4 regions of the Streptomyces sp. NPDC051738 genome follow, and region 1 is predicted to be linked to each of the others. Evidence: riboswitches for the same ligand, from Rfam matches in the RefSeq annotation. Region 1 holds a riboswitch; each other region holds the start of a gene.
What was found. Region 1 has a riboswitch for cobalamin ahead of ACIA8X_RS11700 (ribonucleoside-diphosphate reductase subunit alpha). Riboswitches for the same ligand answer to the same signal wherever they lie in the genome.
Positions count from the first base shown of each region.

Region 2: another riboswitch for cobalamin. It lies ahead of ACIA8X_RS09965 (energy-coupling factor ABC transporter permease); the one in region 1 lies ahead of ACIA8X_RS11700 (ribonucleoside-diphosphate reductase subunit alpha).
Region 3: another riboswitch for cobalamin. It lies ahead of metE (5-methyltetrahydropteroyltriglutamate--homocysteine S-methyltransferase); the one in region 1 lies ahead of ACIA8X_RS11700 (ribonucleoside-diphosphate reductase subunit alpha).
Region 4: another riboswitch for cobalamin. It lies ahead of ACIA8X_RS19805 (cobalamin biosynthesis protein); the one in region 1 lies ahead of ACIA8X_RS11700 (ribonucleoside-diphosphate reductase subunit alpha).

Region 1 covers NZ_JBITCM010000004.1:226,163-230,367, reverse strand. The annotation lists gene ACIA8X_RS11700 (ribonucleoside-diphosphate reductase subunit alpha) at 1-2,051, opposite strand, end outside; cobalamin riboswitch at 2,177-2,366, opposite strand; partial or broken gene ACIA8X_RS11695 (GNAT family N-acetyltransferase) at 2,385-2,531, opposite strand; gene mctP (monocarboxylate uptake permease MctP) at 2,656-4,205, opposite strand, start outside.
Region 2 covers NZ_JBITCM010000003.1:464,717-468,921, forward strand. The annotation lists gene ACIA8X_RS09960 (Pls/PosA family non-ribosomal peptide synthetase) at 1-2,156, opposite strand, end outside; cobalamin riboswitch at 2,365-2,551, shown strand; gene ACIA8X_RS09965 (energy-coupling factor ABC transporter permease) at 2,581-3,282, shown strand; gene ACIA8X_RS09970 (energy-coupling factor ABC transporter substrate-binding protein) at 3,279-3,650, shown strand; gene cbiQ (cobalt ECF transporter T component CbiQ) at 3,657-4,205, shown strand, end outside.
Region 3 covers NZ_JBITCM010000017.1:103,254-107,458, reverse strand. The annotation lists gene metE (5-methyltetrahydropteroyltriglutamate--homocysteine S-methyltransferase) at 52-2,379, opposite strand; cobalamin riboswitch at 2,534-2,758, opposite strand; gene ACIA8X_RS33725 (3-hydroxybutyryl-CoA dehydrogenase) at 2,752-3,624, opposite strand; gene aceB (malate synthase A) at 3,621-4,205, opposite strand, start outside.
Region 4 covers NZ_JBITCM010000007.1:472,352-476,556, reverse strand. The annotation lists gene ACIA8X_RS19815 (anion permease) at 1-1,171, shown strand, start outside; gene ACIA8X_RS19810 (hypothetical protein) at 1,217-1,438, shown strand; cobalamin riboswitch at 1,554-1,694, shown strand; gene ACIA8X_RS19805 (cobalamin biosynthesis protein) at 1,793-2,734, shown strand; gene ACIA8X_RS19800 (cobyric acid synthase) at 2,731-4,205, shown strand, end outside.

The sequences.
Region 1 (4,205 bases):
TCCGCGGGGATCCAGGCGAAGTCCTGCACCGACCCGTTGGATTCGCGCAGCGCCTCACGGGTGCGGGCGTCCCACACGCCGAGCTTCTTCAACTCCGCCACCAGGTACGAGTTGACCTGGAGGAACTCGCCGGAGAGCGTCTCGCGCTTGAACAGGTTGGAGACCTGCGGCTCGATGCACTCGTAGACACCGGCGATCGACGCGATGGTGGCGGTGGGCGCGATGGCCAGCAGCAGGGAGTTGCGCATGCCGGTCGTGGCGATACGGCTCCGCAGCGCGGCCCAGCGCTCCGGCCAGGTCAGCTCGACGCCGTAGTGGTCGGGGTGCAGGACACCCTTGGCGGTACGGGTCTTCTCCCAGGCCGGCAGCGGGCCGCTCCGCTCGGCGAGGTCGGTGGAGGCCTCGTACGCGGCGAGCATGATGCGCTCGGCGATACGCGTGGAGAGCGCCTTGGCCTCGGGCGAGTCGAAGGGGAGGCGGAGTTTGAAAAAGACGTCCTGGAGGCCCATCGCACCCAGGCCCACCGGCCGCCACTTGGCGTTCGACCGGCCAGCCTGCTCGGTCGGGTAGAAGTTGATGTCGACGACGCGGTCCAGGAAGGTGACCGCGGTGCGGACGGTGTCGTCGAGCCGCTCCCAGTCGATGTCCCGACGGACCAGGTCCACGAAGGCACCCAGGTTCACGGACCCCAGGTTGCAGACCGCCGTCTCCCCGTCGTCCGTGACCTCCAGGATCTCCGTGCAGAGGTTGGAGGAGTGGACGACATGGCCCGGCAGGGCCGTCTGGTTGGCGGTGCGGTTGGCGGCGTCCTTGAAGGTCATCCAGCCGTTGCCGGTCTGCGCGAGGGTGCGCATCATGCGGCCGTACAGGTCACGGGCGGGGATGGTCTTCTTGGCGAGCCCGGCGGCCTCGGCCTTCCGGTACGCCGCCTCGAACTCGTCGCCCCACAGGTCGACCAGCTCGGGCACGTCCGACGGGGAGAAGAGGCTCCACGGCTCGTCGGCGTTGACCCGGCGCATGAACTCGTCCGGGATCCAGTGCGCGAGGTTCAGGTTGTGCGTACGGCGGGCGTCCTCCCCGGTGTTGTCGCGCAGCTCCAGGAACTCCTCGATGTCGGAGTGCCAGGTCTCCAGGTAGACCGCGGCCGCACCCTTGCGCCGGCCGCCCTGGTTCACCGCGGCGACGGAGGCGTCGAGGGTCTTCAGGAACGGGACGATGCCGTTGGAGTGGCCGTTGGTGCCGCGGATCAGCGAACCCCGGGAGCGGATACGGGAGTACGACAGGCCGATGCCGCCGGCGTGCTTCGAGAGACGGGCGACCTGGTGGTAGCGGTCGTAGATGGAGTCCAGCTCGTCGAGCGGGGAGTCGAGGAGGTAGCAGGACGACATCTGAGGGTGCCGGGTGCCGGAGTTGAAGAGCGTGGGGGAGGAGGGGAGGTAGTCGAGGCGGCTCATGAGCCCGTAGAGCGCGGCGACTTCGTCCAGTGCGCGGGCGGTGTCGTCCTCGGCGAGACCGGCGGCGACGCGCAGCATGAAGTGCTGGGGCGTCTCGATGACCTTGCGGGTGATGGGGTGCCGGAGCAGGTACCGGCTGTGCAGGGTGCGCAGACCGAAGTAGCCGAAGCGGTCGTCGGCGCCGGTGTCGACCAGGGCGTCCAGGCGGGCCGCGTGGATCCGCGCGAACTCGGCGGTCCGGTCGGCGACGAGGCCCTCGCGGTGTCCGACCGCGACCGACTCCGTGAAGGACGTAACGCCCTGCGAGGCGGCCTCCGCGGCGATGGAGATGGTCAGCAACCGGGCGGCGAGCCTCGAGTAGGCGGGGTCCTCGGAGATGAGACCGGCCGCCGCCTCGGTGGCCAGCTCGCGCAGCTCCGCCTCGTCGGCACGGGCGGACCGGCCGCGCAGCGCGGCGGCGGCGACCCGGCCGGCGTCGGCGTCGGGGAGGTCGGCGGTCAGCTCGGTGAGGGTCCGCAGCAAGGCGGTTCCGGGAGCGTCCTCGTCGATGGCGACGGTCGGGACGGCTGAGGCCGGGTCTGCTGGCGCGATGGTCACGTGGGGGCTCTCCCTCGCTCGGCACGGGGGCCTCGGCGAGGGCAGGGGGCAGCACACGAGCGCACGGGGGCGTCGCGTCCACCGGCCCATTCCGCGAGGCCCGGACGTCAGGGCGCACCGGCCGGGTGGCCGGGCGCGCTGTCGGCAGGTCCTCGGACTGACTCCTGCGCACGTCGTGCCCCGGGAACCGTGTTCTGGGAACAGACATGCACAAGTACACCGTTGCGGGACAGTTCCGGATTCGCACCGGATTCCCCTGCGGCGACAGCGAAGATGAGCATACATCTTGTGCTCACCCGCCACGCCACCCCCAGATGTTGTGTCGCGGCGGTTTCACAGTGTCAACTCATAGGTGAGGAGAGTGATGTCGGCGAGCTGCGGGACGGGATTCCAGTCTCGATCGGGTGTGCGGGCGAAGCCCGGGCGTTCGTAGATGCGGTGGGCGCTGTGCATGGTGCGCTGGGAGGACAGGACGATGCGTGTGTACGACAGCGGGCCGCCGTTGGTGTTGCTCTTCGGCGGCCCGCTGCGGGTTGTGGTGGGCTGGTCGCGCCCACGCGGCGGAGCCGCATATCGACACAGACCCGCGCCCCTGACGGGCGCGTCAGTGACCGGCGCCCACCTTGGAGAGCTCCGTCTTCACTCCCGGATCTCCCGCATCCGCCGTGTAGTCCTCCGGCCTCGTCTCGTCGATGCCCTCGGGGGCCTTCGCCGCCTTCAGGACGAAGGTGAGGACGACCGTCACGACCACGTTCAGGACGAACGCGGTGAGGCCGATGTAGCCGATCTCGCCGATGCCCGGGATCTCCTTCGCCGAGCCGCCGAAGTGCTTCTGGGTCGGGGAGGCGACGCCGTACGCGGCGACCGTGCCGTAGATCATGCCGACCGCCCAGCCGGCCAGCAGGGCCCACCGGTGGAACCAGCGGGTGAACAGGCCGCCGACCAGGGCCGGGAAGGTCTGCAGGATCCAGATGCCGCCCAGGAGCTGGAAGTTGATCGCGACCGTCTTGTCCATCGTGAGGACGAAGGCCAGGGCGCCCACCTTCACCAGCAGGGAGACGAGCTTGGAGACCTTGGTCTCCTGTGCGGGCGTCGCGTCCGGCTTGATGAAGTCCTTGTAGATGTTGCGGGTGAAGAGATTCGCAGCCGCGATCGACATGATCGCCGCCGGCACCAGCGCGCCGATGCCGATCGCCGCGAAGGCCACGCCCGCGAACCAGTCCGGGAACATCGTCTCGAACAACTGCGGGATCGCCAGCTGGCCGTTCTGCACCTTGATGCCGGCCGCGATGGCCATGAAGCCCAGCAGCGCCAGCAGGCCCAGCATCAGGGAGTACAGCGGCAGGATCGTGGTGTTGCGGCGGATCACCTCACGGCTGCGCGAGGACAGCGTCGCGGTGATCGAGTGCGGGTACATGAAGAGCGCGAGCGCGGAGCCCAGCGCCAGCGTGGCGTACGTCCACTGCCCCGCCTCGGCCGGCACCAGCGATCCGCGTGGCGCGCCCGTCGCCGGGTTGGTCTGGCTGTACGCCTCGCCCGCCTTGGCGAAGATCTCGTCGAAGCCGCCGAGCTTGATCGGGATGTAGATGATCGCCACCGCGATGACGATGTAGATCAGCGTGTCCTTCACGAACGCGATCAGCGCGGGGGCCCGGAGGCCGGACGAATAGGTGTACGCCGCCAGCACGCCGAAGGCGATCAGCAGCGGCAGGTCCTTGATGAACCAGTTCGTGTCCTCGCCGCCGCCGACGCCCATCACGTCCAGCACGGCCTGGATGCCGACGAGCTGGAGCGCGATGTACGGCATCGTCGCCAGGATGCCGGTGACGGCCACCGCCAGCGACAGCCCCTTCGAGCCGAAGCGGCCGCGCACGAAGTCCGAGGTCGTCACATAGCCGTGCTTGTGGGAGACCGACCACAGGCGGGGCAGGAACGTGAAGATCAGGGGGTAGACGAGGATCGTGTACGGCACCGCGAAGAAGCCGGCCGCGCCCGCCGCGTAGATCGCCGCGGGTACGGCGACGAAGGTGTACGCCGTGTACAGGTCGCCGCCGAGCAGGAACCAGGTGACCCAGGTGCCGAACGACCGGCCGCCCAGGCCCCATTCGTCGAGGCTGTGCTCGTTCTCGGCCTTGCGCCAGCGCGCGGCCAGGA
Region 2 (4,205 bases), on a different contig from region 1:
TCCGACGGCACCTTCCAGTAGCGCTCATGCCGCCAGAAGCCCGGGGTGTAGATCGAGCAGAGCATCGGCCTGAGGGGATGGATCAGTGTGATGACGCGTTCGATCAGCACGAAGTACACGACGGTGAACAGCACGACAAGGAGGTCGGCCAGCACGATCCCCGACACACCGAGCGGCCCGTACAGCTCCGCGGCCGCTGAGACGAGCAGGGCGAGAGCGAAGGCGTAGATCCAGCGCGTCAGCAGGTACCACCCCATGGTGCCGGCGTTGTGCCTGTTCTTGGCGGGGAGGGCCCGCCGCAGCTGCTCACGGCTCTTGAGCCGGTCGAACCGGCTGTCCCGCAGGACCGAGCGGGGAATCTCGAAGCTGGGCGACCCCAGCAGCCCGACGCCTTCGCGGACCTCCCCGTCGACCGGCACCATGACCTTCGTCGCGAGGAGGCAGTCGTCGCCGGTCCTGCCCCGCGTGGGGTACGCGATCCTGTTCCCGAGGAAGTTGCGCGGCCCGATCGACACCCGGGACACGCGGAACGCGGTACTGGAGAAGTCGGCATTCATGATCGACAGGCCGTCCGCGACCATCGTCCCGCGTCCGACGGTGCTCAGATACGGCGTCTCGTGTTTCATCACGGTGCCGAAGTTCGACCCGGTCTGCTGGACGCGGGAGAGGTCGTACCCGAGGCCACGCAGGTAGTGGACGATGGCGGAGCTGTCACCGAACAGGCGCTTCAGCGCCTTCCAGTTGGTGAGGAGGGCGATCGTCCGGTGCACTCCGAAGTGGAAGCCGTACAGGCAGTAGGTCCTGCCCGGCGTGATGGTCAGGCCGAGCAGGCGGGGAACGGTGGCCAGGAAGAGGAGACCGGCGGGAATGGCGCCGAAGACGAGCACGAAGGACATCGCCAGGACCTCGACGTAGTACATCCCGTCGGTGAAGACCGCGGGTCCCGGCGCCAGAGCCGTGCTGAGCTGCGGGACCGCGACGAGCAGCGCGGCCACGCCGCCGACCGCGAGCGGCACGTACACGACCAGCGCGACCAGCAGTTGCAGAACGCTGTGGACCGCCCTGCGCACCGCACCGCAGCGGGCCTCGCCCACCACCTGGTAGTCCACGTCGGTCGGCTGCGCCGGGGAACCGTGCCAGTGCTCGCCGTCGGGTACCGCCTGCCCGCGGTGCAGAGCGGAGGCATGGCCGAGCTGGGCGCCGTCGCCCATCGACGTGTCGATGTCGAGCACCGTGGCCTCGCTGACCAGCACGTTCCTGCCGAGGGTGACCGGGCCCGTCTGGATCACTCCGGCGTGGGCCCGGTAGCAGGCGATGAGCGAGTCCTTGCGGATGACCGTGCCGGCGCCGATGGTGAGCAGGTCCGTGCACACGGGCACGCTCCGGGAGAGGACCAGGGCGCCGGGCCCGACCTTCGCGCCCAGGGCCCTGAGGTAGAGCAGATAGAGCGGCGAGCCACTGAACAGCGCCAGTGGATCCGACCGGACCATCGTCTTGACGATCCAGAAGCGGACGTACGCGAGGCTCCAGACCGGGATCTGCTGAGCCTTCCACCGGCCGACGAGCGTCCACTTCACAAGGATGGGAAGGACACACAGGACCAGGAAGGCCGCACCGCCGAACAGGGCCGACCGCAGGTACACGTCGAGCACACCTGATCCGGCGGAGATCCACTCGTAGCCTCGGGCGGTGCCGAAGGCGAGGACGTAGGTGTACCCCAGGAAGGCCAGGAACTGCAGCGCGCCGCACAGGAGGTACTGCCACCTGCCCGCCGGAGGCCGGGCCGGCACCGCAGCCGGGGCCGACGACTCCGGTTCCCGGACCACAGCCGACGGCTGCGTCCGGGGCATGGGCGGGGCTTCCGCGAGTGCCGTCGACAGGCTCCTGATCGTGGGGTGCCGATAGACGTCCTTCATCGACACCGACGGCAGGTCCGCACGTTTTCTGACGCGTGCGCAGAAGTGCGCCATCACCAGCGAGTCGGCGCCCAGGTCGGTGAAGAAGTTTCCGTCGACCGACACCCGCTCGGTCCGCACGACTGCGGCCAGCACGTCGGCGAGGGCTCTCTCGATCACGTCCGGTTCGCCGTGCCCGTTCGATAGGGCTGCGGCTTCCTCCGGAGCGAAAGGCAACGTTTCCACGGACTTGTTGGCCATCCCGTGGCCAGAACCACTCATGCTCTTGATTCGGCACCGAGAGGCGGACAGATCTCCACAATCGGAACTTCTTGCACACCTTCCTCCATCGGTGACCCAGTGCGCACATACAGTTGCGGTCGGAGGGCCGGGCTTGAGCCCGTCTTGGAGCGGGCGAACGACACTTTCACGCCCCCGAGGCGCGCTTGTCAGCCACCCTGTGCGGGCACTACTGTCACCACGCCTTGGTGAACGGGAAATCCGGTGTGATGCCGGTGCGGCCCTCGCCACTGTGAATCGGGAAGTCCGGCTCCAGCCCTCACGGGCAGCCACTGGGTCCTTCGGGACCCGGGAAGGCGGAGCACGGGCGGTGCTACCCGTCAGCCAGGAGACCGGCCAAGGCGCGTCAACCATCCACGAGGTGCTGGAGAGGGTCTGCCAAGCCATGCACATAGCCGAGGGTTTTCTTCCTCCGGCGCACGCGGTCGCCTGGGGCGTCGCGTCCGCTCCCTTCGTCGTCCACGGAGTCCGGTCACTCACCCGCGAGGTCAGGGAGCACCCCGAGAGCACCTTGCTCCTCGGCGCCTCCGGGGCCTTCACCTTCGTCCTGTCCGCGCTGAAGCTGCCCTCCGTGACCGGCAGCTGCTCGCACCCCACCGGCACCGGCCTGGGCGCCATCCTGTTCCGGCCACCGATCATGGCGGTCCTGGGCACCATCACCCTGCTCTTCCAGGCACTGCTGCTCGCCCACGGTGGCCTGACCACACTCGGCGCCAACGTCTTCTCGATGGCGATCGTCGGCCCCTGGGCCGGATACGCGATCTACAAACTGCTACGGCGCTACGACGTGCCGCTGATGGTCGCCGTCTTCTTCGGCGCGTTCGTCGCCGACCTGTCCACCTACTGCGTCACCAGCGTCCAGCTGGCCCTCGCCTTCCCCGACCCGAGCAGCGGATTCCTGGGCGCGCTCGGCAAGTTCGGCTCCATCTTCGCCGTCACCCAGATCCCCCTCGCGGTCAGCGAAGGCCTGCTCACCGTGCTCGTGATGCGGCTGCTGGTGCAGTCCAGCAAGGGCGAACTGACCCGGCTGGGCGTGCTCCTCACCAAGAAGCAGTCCGCGACCGAGACCGAGGCGGTGGCCCGATGAGCAAGAACACCAAGATCAACGTCCTGCTTCTGCTGGTCGTGGCCGCTCTCGCCGTGCTGCCGCTCGCGCTCGGCCTCGGGGACCACAAGGAGGAGCCGTTCACGGGCGCCGACGGTGAGGCGGAGACGGCGATCACCGAGATCAAGCCGGACTACGAGCCCTGGTTCTCGCCGCTGTACGAGCCGCCGTCCGGTGAGATCGAGTCGGCCCTGTTCTCCCTCCAGGCGGCGCTCGGTGCCGGTGTCCTCGCCTACTACTTCGGCCTGCACCGGGGACGGCGGCAGGGTGAGCTGCGGGCACTGGCCCAGCAGGACACCGAGGGCACGGCAGGTGGCGCCGCCAAGGAGTCCACGGCCGAAAGGGCCTGATCCCTCGTGCTGCCGATCGACGCGGCGGCGCACAGCAGTCGCTGGCGCCGCCGTCACCCCGTGGACAAGGCCGTGCTCGGGCTCGGCCTCACCGTGCTCGCCATCTCGCTGCCGCCGTGGCCAGGTGCCGCATTGGTCCTGGTCACCGCCCTCGCGGTCCTGCTGGGACCGGCGGGCGTGCCCGCGCGGCGGCTGTGGCGTGCGTACCGCGTGCCGTTGGGCTTCTGTGTGACCGGCGCGCTCACGCTGCTCGTCCAGGTCGGCGGGCCCGAGGGGTTCGTGTCCCTCGCCGACGACGGTGGGCTGCGCGCCGGGGAGCTGATGCTGCGCACCTCGGCCGCGTCTCTCGGGGTGCTGCTGTTCGCCTTCACCACCCCGATGTCCGACCTGCTGCCCCGCCTGGTCAGGGCCGGGGTGCCGGCACCCGTCGTGGACGTCGCCCTGGTGACGTACCGCATGAGCTTTCTGCTGCTGGACTCCGTGCGCCGTATCCGGGAGGCCCAGGCCGCCCGGCTCGGGCACACCAACCGGGCCGCGGAGTGGCGTTCGCTGTCC
Region 3 (4,205 bases), on a different contig from region 1:
CCGCAGTTCGGCGGAAGCGGAGAACCGCCGCGGAACCGACCGGTCACGGCGTCAGGACGCGGAGCGCCCCGCGACCTCCTCGCGCACCGTGCGGGCAGCGGCGACCAGGTGCTCCAGCGAGGCGCGGGTCTCCGGCCAGCCGCGGGTCTTCAGACCGCAGTCGGGGTTGACCCACAGCCGTTCGGCGGGGATGGCCTTCAGCCCGGTGCGCAGGAGTTCCGCCGCCTCCCGCGTGCTCGGCACCCGCGGCGAGTGGATGTCGTAGACACCCGGCCCCGCCTCACGCGGGTAGCCGTGCGCGGCCAGCTCCCGGGCGACCTGCATGTGCGAGCGGGCGGCCTCCAGGCTGATGACGTCGGCGTCGAGGTCGTCGATGGCCTGGACGATGTCGCCGAACTCGGCGTAGCACATGTGGGTGTGGATCTGGGTGTCCGGCCGCACTCCGCTCGTGCTGAGCCGGAACGCCTCCGTCGCCCACGCCAGATAGGCGCCGCGGTCGGCGGCACGCAGCGGGAGCGTCTCGCGCAGCGCGGGCTCGTCGACCTGGATGACCGAGGTCCCGGCCGCCTCAAGGTCGTTCACCTCGTCGCGCAGGGCCAGGGCGACCTGGCGGGCCGTCTCGCCGAGCGGCTGGTCGTCGCGGACGAAGGACCAGGCCAGCATGGTGACCGGTCCGGTGAGCATGCCCTTGACCGGGCGGGAGGTGAGGGACTGGGCGTACGACGTCCAGCGCACCGTCATCGGATCGGGACGGGAGATGTCGCCGGCCAGGATCGGCGGGCGGACGTAGCGGGTGCCGTAGGACTGCACCCAGCCGTGCTGGGTGGCGAGGTAGCCGGTGAGCCGCTCGGCGAAGTACTGGACCATGTCGTTGCGTTCGGGCTCGCCGTGCACCAGGACGTCGATGCCGGTCGTCTCCTGGAAGGAGACGACCTCCTGGATCTCCGCCTTGATCCGCTCCTCGTAGCCGGCGGTGTCGATGCGGCCCGCGCGGAGGTCGGCGCGTGCGGTGCGCAGTTCGCCGGTCTGCGGGAAGGAGCCGATGGTCGTGGTCGGCAGCAACGGCAGGCCGAGGTGGGCGCGTTGGGCGGCGGCCCGTTCGACGTACGGCTGGGAGCGGCGGGCGTCCGCGTCCGCGACGGCCGCCGCACGGGACCGGACGGCCGGGTCGTGCGTGATCGGGGAACCGGCGCGGGAGGCCAGGTCGGCGCGGTTGGCGGCGAGTTCGGCGGTGATGGTGTCGGTGCCCTGGGCGAGGCCCCGGGCGAGGGTGACGATCTCGGCGGTCTTCTGCTTCGCGAAGGCCAGCCAGCGCAGGATCTGCGGTGCGATGTTGCGCTCCGCCGCCGCGTCCAGCGGCACGTGCAGCAGCGAGCAGGAGGCCGACACGTCGACCCGGTCGGCGAGGCCCAGCAGGGTGCCCAGGGTGGCGAGGGACTTCGACAGGTCGTTGACCCAGACGTTGCGGCCGTTGACGACACCGGCGACCAGGCGCTTGCCGGGCAGCCCTCCCACGGCGGCGAGCGCGTCCAGGTTGGCGGCGGCGGCCTGAGTGAAGTCCAGCGCGAGCCCCTCGACCGGCGCCTTGGCCAGCACCGGCAGGGCGTCGCCGAGCCGGTCGAAGTACGAGGCGACCAGCAGCTTCGGCCGGTCGGTGAGGGCGCCGAGGTCGCGGTAGGCCCGCTCGGCGGCGTTCAGTTCGGCCGGGGTGCGGTCCTGGACCAGGGCGGGCTCGTCCAGCTGGACCCACTCGGCGCCGGCCGCGCGCAGGTCGGCGAGGACCTCGGCGTACACCGGCAGCAGCCGGTCCAGGAGGGTGAGCGGCTCGAAGTCCGCGGCGACCCCGGGCGCGGACTTGGCGAGCAGGAGGTAGGTGACCGGTCCGACCAGGACGGGCCGCGCGGTCAGGCCCAGCGCCAGGACCTCCTTCAGCTCGGCGACCTGCTTCGTCGAGTCGGCCGTGAAGACCGTGTCCGGGCCCAACTCCGGGACGAGATAGTGGTAGTTCGTGTCGAACCACTTGGTCATTTCCAGCGGCGCGATGTCCTGCGTGCCGCGCGCCATGGCGAAGTAGCCGTCCAGGGCGTCGGCCTCGACGGCGGCGCGGTGCCGGGCGGGGACGGCGCCGACCATGACGGTGGTGTCCAGGACCTGGTCGTAGTACGAGAAGTCGCCGGTCGGCACCTCGTGGATGCCGGCCTCGACGAGCTGCCGCCAGTTCGATGCGCGCAGGTCGGCGGCGGTGGAGCGGAGGGCGTCGGCGTCGACCCGGCCCTTCCAGTAGCCCTCGATCGCCTTCTTCAGCTCCCGGTTCGGGCCCTGACGGGGGTAGCCGTACACGGTGGCGCGTGCTGCCGCGGCTGCGGACTTGGTGGTCACGGAGATCTCCTTCGCGAGATGAATCCCTGAGATCCCGGGGACGGGACGAGAGCGCGAAGGGGCGACGGACCGGACGGCAGCGGCCGTATGGCCGTCCGTTCGGTCGTGTACGCCGACCCGCCCTCGAGGTCACCGGGATGTCCGCGCACGAGTGGTTCGCGCGCGGGCAGTTGGCAGGTCTTCGGACTCGCGGGCACGCCCTCCTGACCGGAGGACACCTACTGGCCGTCGCTTCCCGGGCCCTGTACGTCGGGCCCAGTGCGTATGACGGCGGTCGTTCCCGCTCACCGCTGCGGGGCAGTCCCGGATTCCCACCGGGTTCCCTCTTGCGACGCATCCCGCCTGGAGGACGGGGCGAACCAGCTGCACGGATCAGCCTACCCGGCCGTACACATGGAACCCCCGGCCGCTCTTACGGCCCAGCAGCCCCGCCTCCACCATCCGCTGGAGCAGCGGGGGAGGAGCGTAGAGGGGTTCCTTGAACTCGTCGTAGAGCGACTCGGCGATCGAGGCGACGGTGTCGAGACCGATCAGATCCGCGAGCTTCAGCGGGCCCATGGGGTGGGCGCAGCCCAGTTCCATGCCGGTGTCGATGTCGGCGGCGATGGCGAAGCCGGACTCCGCCATCCGGATCGCGGACAGCAGGTAGGGGACGAGCAGCGCGTTGACGACGAAGCCCGCCCGGTCCTGGGAACGGATCACGGTTCTGCCGAGCGTGCGGGCGGCGAAGCCCTCGACCGTGGCGATCGTCGCGGCCGAGGTGTGCAGGGAGGTCACGACCTCCACCAGCGGCAGGACGGGCACCGGGTTGAAGAAGTGCAGGCCCACGACCCGGTCCGCGCGGCCGGTCGCCCTGCCGAGCCGCATGACCGGCAGGGAGGAGGTGTTGGTGGCCAGCACGGCCGCCGGATCCTCGACGATCTTGTCGAGCGCCGTGAACACCTCGATCTTGGCGTCCGGGTTCTCCACGACGGCCTCGACGACGAGCTGCCGGTCGGCCAGATCCTCCAGGTTGCCGGTGAACACCGTCCGCGCGAGCGCGTCCCGCGCGGCGACCTGCTCCAGCTTGCCCCGCCGCACCGCGCGGTCGAGCGACGCCGTCACCCGTTCCCGGGCGGCGCGGGCCGCGACCGCGTCCACCTCGCACACCACGGTGTCGAGCCCGGCCAGCGCGCACACCTCGGCGATCCCGGCCCCCATCTGCCCGCCGCCGACCACACCGACGCGCCCGACGCCCCCGCTCATGCTCCGGCCTCCGTCCGCCGCACGAGGTGACGGCTGTAGGCGTCCGGCGTGAAGAACTCCGGCAACTCGCCTGCCAGCGCGGTCCGTTCGAACAGCGCGCGGATCTCGTCGACCGGCGCCCACGGGTACTCGGCGCCGAGCGCCACGACCTCGTCGTCGAGCAGCCGCAGTACGGTCGCGCGGTCGATCACCCGATGCCGCAGCCACTGCCAGATCTGCACCCGGGCGATCTCGGCGGTGGCCGCGTCCTCCATCAGCCCATACAGCGCGACCGCGCCCTGGCCGCGCAGCCAGGCCGCGAAGTACCGCAGGGCGACCGCGATGTTGACGCGCACGCCCTCCGGAGTGGGCGGCCCACTGATCCGGCGCACCGACAGCAGGTCGGCGGCGCCGACCTCCACGTCGTCGCGCGTACGGTCGATCTGGTGCGGCCGTGCGCCGAGGACACCGTCGAACACGTCACGGCAGACGGACACCAGGCCCGGGTGGGCAACCCACGACCCGTCGAAGCCGTCCTCCGCCTCCCGCTCCTTGTCCAGGCGCACCTTGGCGAGCGCCGCCTCGTTCGCGGCCGTGTCCCT
Region 4 (4,205 bases), on a different contig from region 1:
GAACGGTTTCCACGACACCGCCAACGCGATGGCCACCACCATCTCGACCGGTGCGCTCAAGCCCAAGGTCGCGGTGGCCATGTCCGCCGTGCTGAACCTTGTCGGCGCCTTCCTCTCCGTGGAGGTCGCCAACACGATCTCCAAAGGTCTCGTCGACGAGACCGGCATCCGTCCCGAAGTCATATTCGCCGCGCTGGTCGGCGCGATCCTCTGGAACCTGCTGACCTGGCTGGTCGGACTGCCGTCCAGCTCCTCGCACGCCCTGATGGGCGGCCTGATCGGCGCCACCATCGCCTCGGCCGGCATCGGCGCGGTCCACGGCGACGCGCTCGTCACCAAGGTGCTGATCCCGGCGATCGCCGCTCCGCTGGTCGCGGGCATCGCCGCGCTCCTCGCCACGCGCCTGACGTACTCCCTCGGCAAGAAGGCCGACGGCCAGGCCTCCGCGAAGGGCTACCGCGCGGGCCAGATCGCCTCCGCCGGCCTGGTCTCCCTCGCCCACGGCACCAACGACGCGCAGAAGACGATGGGCATCATCACCCTCGCCCTGGTCGCCGGCGGCGCCGTCGCCCCCGACTCCGACCCGCCCATGTGGGTCATCCTCTCCGCGGGCCTGGCCATCGCGCTCGGCACCTACCTCGGCGGCTGGCGCATCATCCGCACGATGGGCAAGGGCCTGACCGACCTTCAGCCGCAGCAGGGCTTCGCCGCCCAGACCAGCGCCGCGACGGTCATCCTGGCCTCCTCCCACCTCGGCTTCTCCCTCTCCACCACGCACTCCGTCTCCGGCGCGGTGATGGGCGCGGGCCTCGGCCGCAAGGGCGGCGTGGTCCGCTGGTCGACGGCCACCCGCATGTTCGTCGCCTGGGGCCTCACGCTCCCGGCCGCCGCCCTGGTCGGCGCGCTCGCGGAGTACGTGACCGGCTTCGGCTCCTGGGGCACCGCCCTCGTCGCGATCTTCCTGATCACCTCCAGCGCCGCCATCTGGAAGATCTCCCGCCGCGAGGTCGTCGACCACACGAACGTCAACGAGACCGACGAGCCGGCCGGCGTGGTCACCACCGCCATCGCCGCCGTGACCCCGCCCCCGGCAGGCACGGCGACCGAGGACCTGTCGGCCACCGTGCCGGCCCCGGCCACCGAGCCGGCGCCGTCGAAGGCCTCCGTCTGACCTCCTCCCGGTCACTCCTCCTCAGTTACCCAAGGAAGTAGAAGCATGAAGATCGACTGGGCGGCCCTCGGCTCCGTCTTCGGCGTCAGCCTCGTGGTCACGGTGGCCCTCGTGGGCCTGTTCACCCTCGGCATCGCGGGCCTGTCCCGCCAAGAGAAGGCCACGGCTCAGGGCGGGTCGGCCGCGCTTGCGGTCACCGGCGCGTACGCCTGCTTCGCGGCCTGCGCGGCGGCCGTGGCGTACGGGATCTATCTGATCGTGGCCTGACGCGACAGCGCACGAGAACACCCGAGGTGCGGGACGGATCGCCGTCTCGCACCTCGCGTCTGTGTGGGCCTTCGCACACTCCCCCACCGCAGGTCAACGGCAAGTTGACGCCCTTTCCAACCCCGTGGTGGACTGCCCGAGCCATATACGGCGGCAGAAGAGGAAGTCCGGTGTGAATCCGGCGCGGTCCCGCCACTGTCACCGGGGTAGATAGCCCCGGGAGCCAGGAACTCTCGCCGTCGGTCTCGTCGAACCAGGGCGTGGACACCCTGAGTGAGGACATAACGCCATGCTCGCCTGCCGATCGACTTGCAGCGTCAGACCCTTGTCTGAACCGACGGTCGGCTGACCCCGATGCGTGCCGACCGCGTCTTCGCGTACGGCGCCGCCGCCGGACTTCTCGGTGATCTGCTGCTCGGCGATCCGCGTCGCGGGCATCCGGTCGCCGCGTTCGGTCGGGCCGCCGGGGCCGTGGAGAAGGTGTTGTGGCGGGACCACCGGGGGTGGGGCGCGCTGCACACCGCCATCTGTGCGGGCGGTGCCGTGGCGCTCGGTGCCGTGGCGCAGCGGGCCGTACGTCCGTCCCGTACCGCTTCCGTCGCGCTGACCGCCGCCGCCACCTGGGCCGTTGTCGGCGGGACCTCGCTCGCGCGTGAGGCCCGGGTCATCGGGCGTGCCCTGGAGGCGGGGGACATCGAGGGCGCCCGGGACCGGCTGCCGCATCTGTGCGGACGGGATCCGCAGGCGCTCGACGCCGACGGGATCGCGCGGGCCGTCGTCGAGTCCGTCGCCGAGAACACCTCCGACGCCGTGGTGGGGGCGCTCGTGTGGGGTGCCGTCGGCGGGGTGGCGGGGCTGCTCGGGTTCCGGGCCGTCAACACGCTGGACGCCATGGTGGGGCACAAGTCGCCCCGTTATCGGCGGTACGGATGGGCTTCGGCTCGGCTCGACGATGTGGCCGGGTGGTCGGGTGCGCGGCTGACCGCCGTCCTCGCGACGGTCGCCGGGGGCGAGCCCCGAGGGGCGGTACGGGCCTGGCGTGCCGACGCCACCAAGCATCCGAGCCCCAACGCCGGGCCCGTGGAGGCCTCGTTCGCGGGGGCGCTGGGCGTACGGCTGGGCGGGACCCTGTCCTACGGCGGGCGGGTCGAGCACCGGCCCGTGCTCAACGGGGCGGGGCGGACCGTCGCCGTCCATGACATCGAGCGGGCCGTACGGCTGTCGAAGCGCGTCAGTTGGCTGGCGCTCGGCGTCTGTGTCGCCGCGCGCAGCATCGTGAAGGGAAGTACGTCATGACGGGCGGTGGGCTTCTCGTCGCCGGCACGACCTCCGACGCCGGCAAGAGCGTCGTCACCGCCGGGATCTGCCGGTGGCTGGTGCGGCAGGGCGTCAAGGTCGCGCCGTTCAAGGCGCAGAACATGTCGCTGAATTCGTTCGTGACGAGGGAAGGCGCCGAGATCGGGCGGGCTCAGGCCATGCAGGCGCAGGCCTGTCGCGTCGAGCCGACCGCGCTGATGAATCCCGTGCTGCTCAAGCCCGGTGGCGAGCAGAGCAGTCAGGTCGTGCTGCTCGGGAAGCCGATCGGTGAGCTCAGTGCGCGCGGGTATCACGGCGGGCGGCAGCAGAAGCTGCTCGGGACCGTGCTCGACTGTCTCGCCGAGCTGCGGGAGACGTATGACGCGGTGATCTGTGAGGGGGCCGGCAGTCCGGCCGAGATCAATCTGCGGCGCACCGACATCGTGAACATGGGGATCGCCCGCAATGCCCGGCTTCCCGTGCTCGTCGTGGGTGACATCGACCGCGGGGGCGTCTTCGCCTCCTTCTTCGGGACCGTGGCGCTCCTCTCGCCCGAGGACCAGGAGCTGGTCGCCGGGTTCCTGGTCAACAAGTTCCGCGGGGACGTCAGCCTCCTGGAGCCCGGCCTCGACATGCTCCACGGCCTCACCGGGCGGCATACCTACGGCGTCCTGCCCTTCCGGCACGGCCTCGGCATCGACGAGGAGGACGGGCTGCGGGTCTCCCTGCGCGGGACGGTCCGGGAGTCGAACGTCGCCCCGCCCGTCGGCGAGGACGTACTGCGGGTCGCCGTCTGCGCGATCCCCCTGATGTCCAACTTCACCGACGTCGACGCGCTCGCCGCCGAACCCGGCGTCGTCGTGCGGTTCGTGGACCGGCCGGAGGAGCTGGCCGACGCGGATCTCGTGGTGGTCCCCGGCACCCGGGGGACCGTCCGCGCCCTGGAGTGGCTGCGGGAGCGCGGGCTCGCGGAGGCCATCCGGCGCAGGGTCGCCGAAGGGCGGCCCGTCCTCGGCGTCTGCGGTGGCTTCCAGATCCTCGGCGAGCACATCGAGGACGAGGTCGAGAGCCGACGCGGGCATGTCGAAGGGCTCGGTGTCCTGCCCGTCCGCGTCCGGTTCGCCCGCGAGAAGACCCTCACGCGGCCGGTCGGCGAGGCCCTCGGGGAGCCCGTCGAGGGGTACGAGATCCATCACGGGGTCGCGGATGTAGAAGGCGGGGAAGCGTTCATCTCTGATGACAAAGGACACAGCCTCGACGGCTGCCGGGTCGGGCAGACCTGGGGCACGCACTGGCACGGCTCGCTGGAGTCGGACGGGTTCCGGCGGGCCTTCCTGCGCGAGGTGGCGACCGCCGCCGGCCGTCGGTTCGTGCCGGCGCCGGACACGTCGTTCGCCGCGCTGCGCGAGGAGCAGCTCGACCGGCTCGGCGATCTGATCGAACAGCACGCGGACACGGACGCGCTCTGGCG